DNA from 3 places in the Pseudoalteromonas sp. DSM 26666 genome. Region 1 is predicted to be linked to each of the others. Evidence: predicted binding sites of a transcription regulator. Region 1 holds the regulator's gene; each other region holds the start of a gene.
The links. Region 1 encodes sigma-54, which starts transcription at its own class of promoters, with help from an activator protein. Its sites were predicted from a motif close to GTTGGCACGNNNNTNGNNT; they were not measured.
Positions count from the first base shown of each region.

Region 2: a site for sigma-54 is predicted at 1,586-1,604, ahead of BM380_RS06565 (BON domain-containing protein). Genes of this name have one in related genera too.
Region 3: a site for sigma-54 is predicted at 2,877-2,895, ahead of glnA (glutamate--ammonia ligase). Genes of this name have one in related genera too.

Region 1 is NZ_FPAR01000007.1:18,618-23,987, reverse strand. Features, by position in the region: gene mgtE (magnesium transporter) at 1-428, opposite strand, end outside; gene BM380_RS13485 (HPr family phosphocarrier protein) at 568-840, opposite strand; gene rapZ (RNase adapter RapZ) at 860-1,702, opposite strand; gene ptsN (PTS IIA-like nitrogen regulatory protein PtsN) at 1,722-2,174, opposite strand; gene hpf (ribosome hibernation promoting factor) at 2,179-2,466, opposite strand; gene BM380_RS13465 (RNA polymerase factor sigma-54) at 2,493-3,992, opposite strand; gene lptB (LPS export ABC transporter ATP-binding protein) at 4,062-4,787, opposite strand; gene lptA (lipopolysaccharide transport periplasmic protein LptA) at 4,784-5,323, opposite strand; gene lptC (LPS export ABC transporter periplasmic protein LptC) at 5,313-5,370, opposite strand, start outside.
Region 2 is NZ_FPAR01000003.1:72,261-77,630, reverse strand. Features, by position in the region: tRNA gene BM380_RS06575 (tRNA-Ile) at 404-480, opposite strand; gene BM380_RS06570 (YqaE/Pmp3 family membrane protein) at 758-916, opposite strand; gene BM380_RS06565 (BON domain-containing protein) at 981-1,550, opposite strand; gene BM380_RS06560 (LiaF domain-containing protein) at 1,864-2,529, shown strand; gene BM380_RS06555 (VOC family protein) at 2,576-2,992, opposite strand; gene suhB (inositol-1-monophosphatase) at 3,229-4,032, shown strand; gene BM380_RS06545 (GGDEF domain-containing protein) at 4,083-5,370, opposite strand, start outside.
Region 3 is NZ_FPAR01000009.1:51,264-56,633, forward strand. Features, by position in the region: gene glnL (nitrogen regulation protein NR(II)) at 1-698, opposite strand, end outside; gene BM380_RS15025 (DUF4124 domain-containing protein) at 779-1,300, opposite strand; gene glnA (glutamate--ammonia ligase) at 1,415-2,821, opposite strand; gene typA (translational GTPase TypA) at 3,330-5,153, shown strand; gene BM380_RS15040 (hypothetical protein) at 5,364-5,370, shown strand, end outside.

The sequences.
Region 1 (5,370 bases):
ATCAATGCGCCAGCAGAGCGCTCTTGATACGATAAAGCCTGCGTTGCACGTTCTCTATCTTGAATATCCATAGCGCTAACAACATCTTTATAAACGGTGTCAGGTAGGCTACGTAGTACTTCCCCTAAGTCATCATGGCCCATGTCTTCGGTTGCGGCAGCAATGTGCTCGGGTGCCATTTGCGCAATAATGCCCAAACGTACATCTTCAGACAGCTCTTCAAGCACATCACCTTGTACATCAGGATCAACAAGCTGCCAGAGCATACGGCGAATTTTATGCGGGGATGATTCTAAAAGAAGTGCGGTATCACAAGGCGCCGTTTTTGCCAGCATGCGTCTAACTTGAACAAATTGACCACTATTTAGTGACTTAGTCACCTGTTTTAGTTGTTGTAGTGGAATATCTTGTTCTAAAGCTTCAGGCATTGGCGTCCTTAATTAAATTGTATTACATGCTGGAAGGGTATAAATGCTATTCAATTTTAGTTTATCTTACTTTATGTGAGCAAACTACCTCAACCACTATTAACCTAAGCTTAGGATGATGAGTTAATAATGAACTTTTTTATTCTTGCTCATTAAATCGTTGGTCGATGAGCTCACCTATTGCGCTAAGTGCAGGCTCAGCGTCGGGGCCTTCGCATACCACCTTAACTTCTTTGCCTTGGCTGCTTTCGAGTAACATAAGTGCCAGCACGCTATCGCCAGCGGCTTGTTTGTCATCTTGAAATAAAGTGATTGTGGCATCAAATTGCACAGAAAGCTGAGCTAATACTGTCGCCGCTCTAGCGTGTAATCCTAATTTGTTTTTTATTAAAAATGTATTTTCTAAGCGCATTGCATGTTCTCACTCGGTATTATTCTTGTTCTCGGTGGCGAATTTTTACATTAGGATGGCTCATTGCAAAGCTTTCGCCAATGGTTTGCGCTAAATAAACAGAGCGGTGTTGCCCACCGGTACAGCCAATTGCAATGGTTAAGTAGCTGCGGTTATTTCGTTCTAAATGCGGCAGCCATGTTTGCACAAATGTTTGAATTTGCCATGTAAATTTTTGCACTATACTGTGACTTGCTAGGTAGTCTTTTACTGGTTGGTCCAGCCCTGTAAGTGGCTTAAGTTCAGGCTCCCAATGCGGGTTTGGTAAAAATCGGGCATCGAATACGTAATCTGCTTCTTTAGGGATGCCGTGTTTAAAACCAAATGACTCAAAGGTAATGATCAGTTGTTTATCTTTTTTTCCGAGTATTTTTTCACGAATAGACTCAGCAAGCTGATGCACACTTAAATCCGTGGTATCAATCATATAATCAGCACGGTTAATCAATACATCAAGTAGTTGTTTTTCTTTTTTTATGGCTAAATCAAGCGGCAAAGAATCAATAGATAAAGGGTGGAGACGTCGCGTTTCTGAAAAACGTTTTATTAATGTTTGATCGTCACTGTCTAAATAAAATACCGTTGGTTTAGTAAAACCAGGTAAATATTCAATGATTTCATTAAACTGCTGTTGCTCTTTAGGTAGGTTACGTACATCAACACTCACGGCAATTTTATTATAACTGTCGGAAACACTGCGCACTAATGATGGTAATAAATTAAGAGGAATATTGTCTACACAATAATAACCTAAGTCTTCCACAACGCGTAACGCCACAGATTTACCTGAGCCTGAACGACCGCTTATAATTATTAATTCCATTTATCACCTTTCTTTATTACTACGATTGACTGACGATAACCTGATACAGTTCGCTATCCGATTTGGCGGCGCGTAACTGTTTACAAAATTCTTTATCATTGAGCTTATCAGCAATCGTGGCTAGCGTCTTCAAATGCTGCTGATTATCGCCATCGGGAACAATTAACGCGACAAAAATGTCAACCGGCCGGTTATCAATCGCATCAAAATTAATAGCTGTTTCGCTCACTAAAATCAAAGCAAGGGGCTCTTGAGCTCCACTCATGCGACCATGTGGAATAGCAATGCCTCGGCCAATGCCTGTACTTCCAAGCTTTTCTCTTGCAGTTAATGCATTAAGAATATCTTGTTGTGTTAAATAGGGCAGCTTATTGTGAGCCAATTCACTGATAAATTCTAAAATTCTTTTTTTACTATTAAAAAGGACCGCAGCTTTACTGCAGTCCTGACAGATAAGTGAGCTTAGTTTCATAGTGTTAGTGTCGAGCAAGTTTCTCTTTGTGTTTAATTACTTGACGATCTAGCTTGTCAATGAGCGAGTCTATAGCGGCATACATATCTTGATGCTCAGTAGAGGCAAAAATCTCAGCGCCACTAACATGAACGGTTGCTTCAGCTTTTTGGTTTAGTTTTTCTACATCGAGAATAACGTGCACATTCGTTATGTGATCAGTGTGCCTCTGTAACTTCGAAAATTTACTATTTACGTAGTCTCTAAGCGAGTCGGTAATATCTACATGGCGACCAGTTAAATTCAGTTGCATAAACATTTTCCTCTTTGTTGTACGCCTTAAATCAAACTTTTACGTTGATTAGACGGGGGAATAGCTAGAGATTCGCGATATTTTGCAATGGTTCTCCTCGCTACTTTAATTCCTTGCTCTGCCAATATATCTGCAATTTTACTATCACTCAATGGTTTAGCTGAGTTTTCTGCAGCGATTAATTTTTTAATTAATGCACGTATTGCTGTTGATGAACATTCGCCACCATTTTCAGTACTTACATGGCTTGAAAAGAAATATTTAAGCTCAAAAATGCCACGTGGTGTATGCATGTATTTTTGCGTAGTAACACGCGATATAGTCGACTCATGCATTTCCACCATTTCAGCCACATCGTTAAGCACCATAGGCTTCATAGCCTCAGGACCGTGTTCAAAAAAGGCCTGTTGCTGCTGCACAATACAGTTGGTTACTTTAAGTAGCGTGTCATTCCTACTTTCTAAGCTTTTTATAAACCATTTAGCCTCTTGTAAGTGCGAGCGAATAAACTGGCTATCACCACTTGATTTAACCGTACGCGACATAGCTGCATATTGGCTATTTACTCTGATCTTAGGCATGCTATCTGGGTTTAATTCAACTACCCAACGACCTTTAACTTTCTTAACCGACACATCAGGAATAACGTATTCAGACTCTTCTCTAACAATAGTGTCTGCCGGTTTTGGGCTGAGCGTATGAATCAACGTCATGATTTCTTTAAGCTCATCTTCTTTAAGCTTTGTTTTTTTCATTAACGTGCGATAGTCACGTGCAGCAAGTAAATCAATATGATCGGTTAAGATCATTTTTGTTTCGTTTAAAAAAGGTGTGTCTTTATCAAATTGATTTAGCTGAATACACAAGCACTCTTGTAAACTACGCGCGGCTATTCCCACTGGATCAAATAGTTGAATACGCTTTAGTACCGCTTCTATTTCGTCAAGTTCAACTTCATCTTCGCCGTCGTTTTCTTGGTTAAAGCTTTCTAATATTTCTTCACAGCTAAGGGTTAGAATCCCTGAATCGTCCACAGCTTCTACAATTGCAATAGCTATCGCTTCATCGGTAGGACTAAACGGCGTCAGTTGAAGTTGCCACATTAAATACTCATGCAGCGTTTCAGTCGAAGAGCCTTGATAAATAGATTCATCTTCTGGCATTGGGCCCGATGAAGAGGCAGGCGCAGCGCTCATATATTCATCCCAAGTAACATCCATAGCCATATCATCGCTAATGGTGTCTTTGGTCATTGCTTCGCCGCTATCTTGCTCATACTCGCTAGGTTTATCGTCAGCTGAGGCACTTAGCGTTAAGTCATCGTTATCGGCTTTTTGTTCGTTTTTACCTGCAGTGTCTTCGCTGTAATCGTGTTCTTCAACTTCAAGCAAGGGGTTGCTATCGAGCGCTTCTTGAATTTCTTGCTGGAGATCCAATGTACTGAGTTGCAATAAGCGAATTGCTTGTTGCAACTGTGGAGTCATTGTAAGTTGCTGGCCCATGCGCAGCTGTAATGATTGCCTCATGTATCTCTAACAATCCTTTTAAATTAGTATAATTAATCTTAGCAGATGCTTAGTGTAATAACACACATATTAGAGCTTGAACTGCTCGCCTAAATAAACATCGCGTACTGTTTTATCGTTTAATACATATTCTGGAGTGCCTGATGCAATTAACTCCCCATGAGAAACTATGTAGGCTTTTTCACAAACATCAAGAGTTTCGCGTACGTTGTGATCTGTGATAAGTACGCCAATTCCTCGGTTTTTAAGATGCTCTATAATCTTTTTAATATCTAATACTGAGATAGGATCAACCCCCGCAAAGGGTTCGTCTAAAAGGATAAATTTAGGGTTTGCTGCTAACGCGCGAGCAATTTCAACGCGGCGACGTTCACCACCTGATAAAGCCATACCTTGACTATCGCGGATATGCTGAATGCTAAATTCATCAAGTAAATTATTTAAGGTATCTTCGCGTTGTTGTTTATTTAATTCTTTACGTGTTTCTAAGATAGCCATTAAGTTTTGATAAACAGTCAGCTTTCTAAAAATAGACGACTCTTGCGGTAAATAACCAATCCCTAAACGCGCTCGGCTGTGCATCGGTAATAAAGTAATATCTTTATCATCAATTGATATTTTGCCTTTATCGCTAGGCACAAGGCCTACAATCATATAAAAAGTGGTGGTTTTACCTGCACCATTAGGGCCAAGTAACCCCACAATACTGCCAGCTTCAACCTCTAGGCCAACGTTTTTTACAACTTCACGACCTTTGTAGCTTTTAGCTAATAGCTCTGCTTTTAATGTGCTCATGGTTGACCTTTATCATCTTCTTTTTTATTTTCAACAGGGACTAAAATAGTGTGTACACGGTCTGTTGAGTTTTCGTCTTTTTCTGCGCTAATTAACTGCTGCTCGATATCGTAAGTGATACTTTTAGCTGTTATTTTTTGACCTGCTTGAGCAATGCTTGCATCGCCGATTAAGGTTAAAAAACGCAGCGACACATCGTAACGCACTTCATTAGCACTGGCGCTCATTATGGTGCCATCAGCTTGTGTTTCTTCAAAATATGCAGGGCTGCCTGTGGCAATTAATAACTGTTTGTTATCGCCTAGGTCATCGCGTTTATGCACTTCTAAACGGTCAGCTGTGATACGGCGATTACCATGAATAATTTCAACATTTTTCTCAAAAATGCCTACGTTTTCTTTTAATTGACCTTCTTGCTTATCTGCACTAATTGAAATTTGATTAGCAGCGGGGGCTTCAGCAGGTTCAGCGCCATTACTGTTAAAAGCAATTAATAGTGAGGGAACAATTAAAATTTTAAATAGGTTATTGGTCATAATATAGGGTTCGCGTATGGTTAATAAGTTTAATCACCTCGGTTTTT
Region 2 (5,370 bases), on a different contig from region 1:
GTTGGCCATGAGGTATGGCGTGCCTTTAGGCAGCAAGCGCCTAAAGCTTATCAACCTAATAGCGAAAGGAGTTTATATGAAATCGATGAGCTTTATAAACAGGGCTAAAAAAGCAGAATTTGTTGATATAGCAAGATCGGTAAAACCGATTGAACGTACCACTCTTATTGCGTAATTGTAAGCAAGTATAATAACTCTTAGAACTATTACTAAAGCTTTGTTAACGGAAAGCTTGTTGATTTCATCTAAATAGAGTCCTATGTAGTTCTTTATAGAGTCCCCCTGATGATGAAATGAGGTTGTATTAGATAGTTAATAAAAAAAGTTGCTATACTAAAAAGTAGCACAGAGGTAGCACAGGTAATTTCTGTTAGTAGGTATTTACTTGGAAAGCGTGTAAAAGTGGTGGCCCCTCCCAGACTTGAACTGGGGACCTAACGATTATGAGTCGTGTGCTCTAACCAACTGAGCTAAGGGGCCATCTCTGTATAACTGTAAGCAGTTAATTTTTGAAGCGTTTAGCCACAGAGCGACTAAAGCGGGTTGCAGTATAAAAAGTTTTTAGGGGCTTGTCACTAGCAAAAAGCTTTATTTTAGCAATCAAGGGGCTAACTGCTCAAATAGTAGGCTTTGAGGTTTTGTTAGTGATGAGTTTTGTAAAACAAGTCCATTTATTAATAGCAGCCTGAGTAACTAATACACATACCTTTGGGAGCACTTAGCAACTCAGTATTAAATGTCCTGCTATGCTGCTACATTATTTTTTGGCGATAATATAAATCGCATGAATTAATCCTGGGAAATAGCCGAGCAAAGTTAGCAAAATATTTAACCAAAAATGCATCCCTAGTCCTACCTGTAAAAACACACCCAGTGGTGGTAATAAAATAGAAAAAATAATTCTAATGATATCCATAATTTAATCCTTATAATGTTAGCAAAGCAAAAAGCCCAGCAGGGCTGGGCTTTAGTATAGTGTATTATTCTGCAATAACAGTTAATTCATCAACTACCTTGCGAACATCTTCAGCGTTTTTAGCAATTTCCATCGCTAATTGCTTTTCAGCATCAGACTCAACTGTACCTTTAAGAGTTACCACACCATTATCGGTATCAACATCAATGTCTGTACCACCTACTTCAGAATCAAATAAGTAACGTGTTGTGATCACTGTAGTGATTTTAGCATCGGTTAAATCACTTTCAGTGTCGTTACCCATCATTTTAGAATCATGCTTCTTCATGTCGGTGTTTTTTACCACAGTTAGACTGTTTTCAACGTCAGTTACACCATCTAGGCTTAGCACGAGTTCTTCAGCAAGCTCTTTATCTACTTCGCTGTTTACTTTACCTGTTAGCATTACCTTGCCGTTTTTTACGTCCGTGTTGATATCAAAGTTATTTAGATTGGTGTTCATAAGCAATACTGTTTCTGCTTTCCCATCAATCCAAGCATCTTTGCTTTCGTTTTCCCAACTGCTTGCCTGAGCGCCCATTGCGGTTGTTCCTAATACTAGGGCTGCAATCATAGACTTATTAAATGTTTTCATAATCGTTCTCCTTTTGATTAAAGACACTTAAGCTAATGCGAGCATCGGGCCAACATTTTTTAACCTTTAATTTCAATAGCTTAATTTAAAATAGTAGATATTGGCTTAAACCTACTAAGTAAACATTTACAGACTATTGCGTAAAAGTTTCTCGAATAGCGAAACTTACTAAATAATTGTATATTTGGTTAATCTGTCGTTAATATAATAAAGAATCAAAAACCCAAAATCATAAACCACTGAATTTAAACAATTTAATATTTGGTATAAGGCTTGCTTTGAAATAACTAGCAACCATAAAAGGATAATTTAAATGTCTGTTAAGATTGAAGACCGCCCTATTGAGCAAGTTCGTGAGCAAGTGATTGATCAGCTCATTTATAATTACAGCCATGGTGTTATTTCTGTTGAAGCATTTGAAAGGCGCTTAGACGACGCGATGGCAGCGAGTGACAATAAAGCACTTATGGATCTCGTTGAAGATTTAACCTTAAATACTGACCAGCAATATAAGGCGCAAAAGCACTCTCAGTTTGCACCTAATTATAGCGCGCAGCATGAGACTGATGAAGAGCCACTTACATTAAGAAGCATTCTTGGTTCAAGTGAACGAAGCGGCCAATGGGTAGTTCCTCAAAACATTTATATAGAAAACTACATGGGGTCAATCAATCTTGATTTTACGGATGCTATTTTTACCCACCAACATGTCACTATTCACGTTAATTGTTACTTTGGCAGCGAAGAAATATATGTACCAGAGCACGTTAATGTAGTTTCTAAAATGTTTTGTATTTTAGGCAGTTTTGAAAATAAAACAGTGTCACTTAATAAGCGCCAAGGGCCAACGATTCACATTGAAGGAAAAACTGTTTTAGGCTCTGTGGAAGTTAAAGTTAAGCGCACTATTAAAGAAAAATTTATTAGCTTTGCAAATGATCTAAAAACTCAACTTGGCATAAATGGTAAACATTATTAAATATGCTAAACATTGAATGAAGCCATAATCGTTGGCTTCATTCATATTATAAGTCGTTATTTCGCTCACTAGGTACATCACTCATGTACTCTACAAACTCAACTTCAAACCCTGCAGGGTCAATATAATAAATGTTTTTTCTAAATGGATTTACAGCACCTTCTTTACTTATTGCAAAGCCCGCATGTTTTAGGCGCGCTATTACTGCATTTAAGTTATTGGTTACATAGGCAAAGTGTGCCAAACCAATTTGATGTCCTGATAGGTCGCGGTTTTTCCCTTCACCGTGATCGCTTATAGCAATATATTGATCGTTATCACCAAAATGTACCCAGCGCCTTGCTTTACCATACCAAGTTCCTTCCCCCTCACTTCTAATTGACCAATAGGGAAACGCTGCTTGGTAAAACTTAAGCATGGCGTTTATGTCACTAACAACTAAATTTACGTGTTCTAATTTCATAACTTTCTTCCTATTAATTGAATATAGAACATCATAAAACCTCAAGTTAACTTTAGGTAAAGCGCTAATTTACAAATTTATTGTCTGTTTTTATTCCGATAAATATATTGAAAGATCATGCCTGTACAAAAAACACTCACAAGTATTTAGGCTTTATGGTTTACTTTATGGCAAAAACCGCTAAAATACGCCGGCTTAAATATATAAACGTTCTTTTACAACCCAAAGGTAATACCATGCATCCAATGTTAAACATTGCGGTTCGCGCTGCGCGTAACGCAGGCAAGCTTATTCTTCGTGCAAGTGAAGACTTATCAAAAGTTGAAGTGCAACAAAAAGGCACTAATGATTTAGTTACGAACATTGATAAAGAAGCCGAAGCCGTAATTCGTGACACTATTTTACGTTCTTACCCTGATCACTGCATCGTTGGTGAAGAGTTAGGCGAACACAAAGGTAAGGATGCTGATTACCAATGGATTGTTGACCCACTTGATGGCACAACTAACTTCATCAAGGGTATCCCTCATTTCGCAGTATCAATTGCACTTAAAGTTAAAGGTCGTTTAGACCAAGCCGTAATTTACGATCCAATTCGAGGCGAACTTTTCACCGCTTCTCGTGGTCAAGGCGCACAGTTAAACAGCAAACGTTTACGTGTATCTAAAACGGTTGAACTTGCCGGTTCTGTTCTTGCAACAGGTTTCCCTTTCAAACAAAAACACCACTTAGATGCCTATTCTGAAGCGTTTAAAGCATTATTCGTACATACCGCTGATATTCGTCGTGCAGGCTCTGCAGCACTTGATATGGCGTATGTTGCAGCGGGTCGTGTTGATGGTTTCTTTGAAATTGGTTTAAAACCGTGGGATACAGCAGCAGGCGAGCTATTAGTTAAAGAAGCTGGCGGCATGGTTGTTGATTTTGCTGGCGGTAATAACTACAACGTGAGCGGTAACGTTATTTGTGGTGCACCTAAGCTAACACAAGCGATTGTTCGTGAAATGCGCCCAGTATTATCTGAGTCGTTATTACGTTAATCGTAATACCGCACTAAAAAAAGGAGCCGAGGCTCCTTTTTTGCTTTTTGTTAGCCACTTTTTTTACTATTGGATAAACGCACAACAGCGGGTGCAGGCCTTCTTCGATTACAAATAAATAAGTAGCTGTGACGATAACGTTTTGCTTCTTTTTTAGCATCTGTGGCTAATGCCGCTACTTGATGGCTATTTTTACACTGCTGCAGATCCGGCTCAACTAAACCTATCGATAATGTAAGTAGAGGTACAAACTGCTTTTCGCCCTCTCGATTAGTTGCCCAATACCCTTTTCCAGCAATATGCTCTGGCGTAAAAAATACGCGTGACTGCAATTCAAATTGCGTGATAATGGTATTACAAACCTCCACCGCATCTTTTTTTTCAAACACCACCATAAAGTCATCGCCACCAATATGCCCGACAAAGTTAGCGCTGTGCGCACACGCTTTTACAGTCACATCGGCCAGAAGTTTTATCACGCTGTCCCCACTGGCATAACCATACAGATCGTTAAATTGTTTAAAATGATTTAAATCGATATAAGCTAGTGAAAATGGCTGTTTATGTTGCAGACGCTGCTCTATTACTTCACTAATTGCCACATTACCCGGTAACATGGTTAGAGGGTTAGCATGTTGGGCGTGGCGGATTTTTTCAGCGGTAATGTGCTTTAATATGTCCCTGAGCGGTGCCAAACCTAAATATTTATTATTACTTGTGATAACAATATGGCGACGAATATCAAAGTCTTGCTCTGTTATTTGCTGAGAGACAATATCAAGCATTTGATTTTCATCAACCACCAAAGGCTGTTTATCCATTAACTCAGTGACTTCACATTTATCATAAAGTGCATGCCCGTATGGCGCGGCAAACACTTCTGTTAGCTGATCTTTGTGTAACAGCCCTATTGGCTGCTGATTGCTATTTAAAACGGGTAAGCTAATTATGCGCTTGTCTTGCTCAAAAAGCGCATGAGCTTCTTTACAACGCGTGTGACTGCTAATGGCAGGCTGAGCAACAGCAAGCACCCCGATAGCCATTGATTGTTCAAACTTTGAACCTGCTTGAGTCGATGTAAATGCTTGTAACTGCTTACAGTTATAGTCATAGCTTGGTTGTTGGCTGGGCCTTTCTAACAAAAATCCCTGAACATGACTTATGCCTATACTTTTAACTAAATCGAGTTCTTCAGTACGCTCAATTCCCTCAGCAATCACCGCTGTATTTGTTGCCCGCGCTAACACCACAATTGATTTTAGAAATTCTTTTTTAACTTCGCTTTGATCGCAATGATCAATAAAGTAACGATCAATTTTTACAATATCTGGGCATAAC
Region 3 (5,370 bases), on a different contig from region 1:
TCGTAGTCTTTAACTAACCGAATATCGCGGTTGTTATCTAACGTACTGAGTTTAACAACCGACTCTAATGTTTGATGTATATTGCCATACGATTTTTGCGGTAGTTGGTTAGGCCCAAGGAGTCTATCAACTAATTCACGCAACCGATCGGCTTGTTCAATTATCAGTTCTGCACATTGATCTCTTTCTTGTTGATCACCCTCGTACTGCAATAATTGCGCCGCCCCGCGAATTCCACCCAGCGGGTTTTTAATTTCATGAGCTAAACCGCGAATTAAGTTACGTGCAGCTTGGTATTGATGCATTTGATTTGAGACTTGGTCGTGCTTTATTTCGTCATCGGTTTGTCGACATTCAAATAAAATATAATAGGTGTCGTTATGTTTTATTCGCCGAGTACTCACCGCTAATTTTGCATGGCGAGAATCGATAAACACCACGTCAGCCCTGTGCTGGTGGCAGTCTACACCATCAACTAACGAGTACTGTGCAATGCGTTTTAAGTCGATAGAATGGTAGTTAAATAAATCGTCGAATGCTTGTCCTAGCAAACGTTTTTCGCCTAAGCCAAGTAATTCACTGGCACTGGTGTTAGCGTAAATAAGCTGAAAGCTTTCATCAAGTAACATCAGGGCGGTGGTTTGGTTTTGCCAAATTATATTCAGTAGCTCTGGGCTAAAATGTGTTTTATTAATCATCATTGCACCATTTTAGTGCGCCTGGGAAGGTAGGCAAGGTTTTTAGAAAATATACGCTAAACACGCGTACTTAATTGTAATTATCGACCTATGTTAAGGCCTTTACGGTGCATAAAAAATACACTTTCAGGACTGGTTGCAATTACCTGATTTTGTTTATTATAAAGTTTAACTTGCAGTGTGTGTTGGCCTCGCTCCACATCTCTTAACGCCAGTGTAGTGGTGTCACTAGGTTCACCAATGGCAACGCCATTTAAAAATAAACCAATGGTAAATCCAGCTTCAAATCGAGGGGCAATACGGGTAGAGACATACACAGAGCCGGTGTTTTCCCTGATAGTTTGGTTTGGTTCAGGCGATGAAATACTAATACTAAACTTTACTGCTGTTTTAGTAGGAGCAGTATCAAGAATATCGGTGTTTGTAGCGGGCATGCTGAGATGTTGGCTCGTGAGTTTAACCTCTTTAGCGCCAGGCTGAGGAGTATCTGAAAAAACCAACACCCCATTTTTGTCTTTCCATGCGTAAATTTTTTTATCGCTCGCATGGCTATTAAGGCTTAACATTAAAGCTATTAATAGCAACAAAATCTTACCTACCATCCAGCTATCCTGCATTGTTTAAACTAACTTCACTTTAGTGTAGAACCGTTAAATTTACCATAAAAAAAGCCCGCAAAGCGGGCTTAAAACACACATTATTTATCGGTTAATAAATTAACAGCTGTAGTACATTTCGAACTCAACAGGGTGAGTTGTCATGTTAAGTTTTTCAACTTCTTTTGACTTAAGTGCGATGTAAGCATCGATTAGGTCATTGGTGAATACACCACCTTGGTTTAAGAATTCACGGTCTGAATCAAGTGCAGCTAGTGCTTCATCTAATGATGAGGCTACTGTTGGAATTTCTGCCGCTTCTTCAGCTGGTAAGTCGTATAAATCCTTGTCCATAGCATCGCCAGGGTGGATCTTGTTTTTAATTCCGTCAAGGCCAGCCATAAGCATTGCTGAGAAAGCAAGGTATGGGTTAGCTGTTGGATCTGGGAAGCGTACTTCGATACGACGACCTTTTGCAGATGGCACAACTGGAATACGGATTGACGCCGAACGGTTACGAGCCGAGTATGCAAGCATTACCGGAGCTTCAAAACCAGGTACTAAACGTTTGTACGAGTTAGTTGACGCGTTAGCAAAAGCGTTGATCGCTTTAGCATGTTTGATGATACCGCCAATGTAGTAAAGTGCATCTTCAGAAAGTCCGCCGTATTTATCACCTGCGAATAAGTTTACGCCATCTTTTGCTAAAGACTGGTGACAGTGCATACCAGAACCGTTATCACCAACAACCGGCTTAGGCATAAATGTTGCCGTTTTACCGTAAAGGTGAGCCATGTTGTGGATAACATATTTCATTTCTTGGATTTCATCGGCCTTTAACACCATAGTATTAAAACGCGTTGCGATCTCGTTTTGACCGGCAGTCGCCACTTCGTGGTGATGCGCTTCAACAACTTGACCCATTTCTTCTAAAACTAGGCACGTTGCAGAACGCCAATCTTGGAAATCATCAACAGGTGCAACTGGGAAGTAACCGCCTTTAACACCTGGGCGATGGCCTGTATTGCCATCTGCATATTCTTTATCTGAGTTCCAAGCTGCTTGCTTAGAATCAATTTTATACATTGAACCTGACATGTCAGATTTGTATTTAACATCGTCAAATACGAAAAACTCTGGTTCTGGGCCAAATAAAACAGTGTCAGCAATACCCGTAGAGCGCATGTACTCTTCAGCGCGCTTAGCAACTGAGCGAGGGTCGCGTTCGTAACCTTGTAATGTAGAAGGTTCAACCACGTCACAACGAACGATTAGTGTTGTTTCTTCTGTGAAAGGGTCAAGTTTAATTGAATCTGCATCTGGTAGTAACACCATGTCTGATTCGTTGATGCCTTTCCAGCCAGCAATTGAAGAACCGTCAAACATCTTTCCATCTTCAAAAAAGTCTTCATCAACTTGATGATGAGGAATAGAAACATGTTGCTCTTTACCTTTTGTGTCAGTAAAGCGTAAATCAATGAACTTAACGTCATTTTCTTTAATAAAATCTAAAACCGATTGTGACATGTGTCCTCCAACTATTGGGTTTTATTATTGCTGCTTAGATACGTTGAATATCTACAAGCTGATTTTGTGCCACTATTATAATTATTTGTTTTTTATGTAAAAAAATATAAATAAAATAAAGGTGATATAGATTAAGCACCATCTTAGTGCGTAATTTTTCCAAAATGGTGCAATATTTACAAAGCAATAATTGCTTGTAAATTAATCACCTTAGACTAGCACAAAGAAAATGCAAAATACGCAGTAAAGTCGCTTTAAATTAACCCAAAACCATCTTTTTATATAAATATCTAAAAATTAATTATCATAATTAATTATTTTAAAACAATGGGTTAATTATTTTATTGAGAAAGTTTGAAATTTTATTTTGGATAAACTTTCATCCATTCCATTTATAGGGGATAATATGCGCCCTTTTAAATCCTATGCTGGGACATCTCGTGAAAGCGCAGGTGAGAACGTATAGCCCCTGCAGGATCAATGAGATTCAATTTCTCTGAGTGAATATATGAGCATCGAAAAGTTAAGAAATATAGCAATTATCGCCCACGTTGACCACGGTAAAACAACACTGGTTGATAAACTACTTGAGCAATCAGGTACATTAGAAACACGCGGCGGTAATGAAGAGCGCGTGATGGATTCAAACGACATTGAAAAAGAACGTGGTATTACCATTTTAGCGAAAAACACCGCTATCTCATGGAATGATTACCATATCAATATCGTAGATACTCCTGGACACGCCGACTTCGGTGGTGAAGTTGAACGCGTACTTTCGATGGCTGACTCAGTATTACTACTTGTTGATGCTCAGGAAGGTCCAATGCCACAAACGCGTTTCGTAACGCAAAAGGCATTCGCGCAAGGCTTAAAGCCAATCGTTGTTATCAATAAAATTGATAAGCCAGGTGCTCGCCCTGATTGGGTTATGGATCAAATCTTTGATTTATTCGATAACCTAGGCGCAACTGATGAACAGTTAGACTTTAAAGTAATCTACGCATCAGCAATCAATGGTTGGGCTACATTAGATTTAGACGAAGCATCTGATAACATGGAACCTATGTTCAAGATGATCGTTGACGAAGTATCACCACCGGATGCAGATCCTGAAGGTGACTTCCAAATGCAGATTTCACAGCTTGATTACAACTCTTATAAAGGTGTAATTGGCATTGGTCGTATCAAACGCGGTTCAGTTGTACCTAACCAACAAGTTACGGTTATTAGCGCTGACGGGTCTAAACGTAACGGTAAAATTGGTTCAGTACAAAGCTACTTAGGTCTTGAGCGTATTGACACTGACAAAGCTTACGCTGGTAACATCGTAACGGTAACGGGTCTTGGCGAGCTTAAGATTTCAGATACGCTTTGTTGTCCTAACAACGTTGAAGCATTACCTCCACTAAGTGTTGATGAGCCAACAGTAACGATGACGTTCTCTGTAAATAACTCACCTTTCTGTGGTAAAGAAGGTAAGTTTGTAACATCACGTAATATCCGTGAGCGTTTAGACAAAGAGCTAGTACACAACGTTGCACTTCGCGTTGCAGACACTGATAACCCAGATAGCTTCCGTGTATCGGGTCGTGGTGAATTACACTTAGGTATCTTAATCGAGAACATGCGTCGTGAAGGTTACGAGTTAGCGGTATCTCGTCCAGAAGTTATCTTACGTACTGTTGATGGTGTGTTAGAAGAACCGTATGAAACACTAACAATTGACTGTCAAGAAGAGCACCAGGGTTCTATCATGGAACAAATTGGTCTTCGTAAGGGTGAGCTTACTGATATGGCCCCAGATGGTAAAGGCCGTATGCGTTTGGACTTTATGATCCCAAGCCGTGGTTTAATCGGTTTCCAAACTGAGTTCATGACGTTAACATCGGGTTCTGGTTTACTTTACCATACGTTCGATCACTACGGTCCGCACAAAGGTGGCGAGCTAGGTGTTCGTAAGAACGGTGTAATGATTGCAAATGCAACAGGTAAAGCACTAACTAACGCATTATTTAACTTACAAGAGCGCGGCCGTTTATTCATCGGTCACGGTGTTGAAGTATACGAAGGTATGGTTATCGGTATTCATAGCCGTGATAACGACCTTACAGTTAATGCGCTTAAAGGTAAGCAACTTACTAACGTTCGTGCATCTGGTACCGATGAAGCACAAACACTAACACCAGCTCTTAACTATTCACTTGAGCAAGCGCTTGAGTTTATTGCTGATGATGAGTTAGTAGAAGTTACACCTGAGAACATTCGTATTCGTAAACGTCATTTAACTGAAAATGAGCGTAAACGTGCGGGTCGTGCGCCTAAGTCATAATCTATTAATTTAGAATCATGATTTTAAAAGCCGCTGTATTGCAAAATACAGCGGCTTTTTTGTGGATAATAGTTAGCCAGAGAAGAGCGTAAGTCCACAGGTTAAAGCATCGCAGTTGGTTCGATACTGTTAAACAGTTTTTAATATTGAACCTAAAAGAGGTATTAAGTTATTATCAAAGCTATATTTACTATGTGCGTGTGAGCTAGTGTGAATA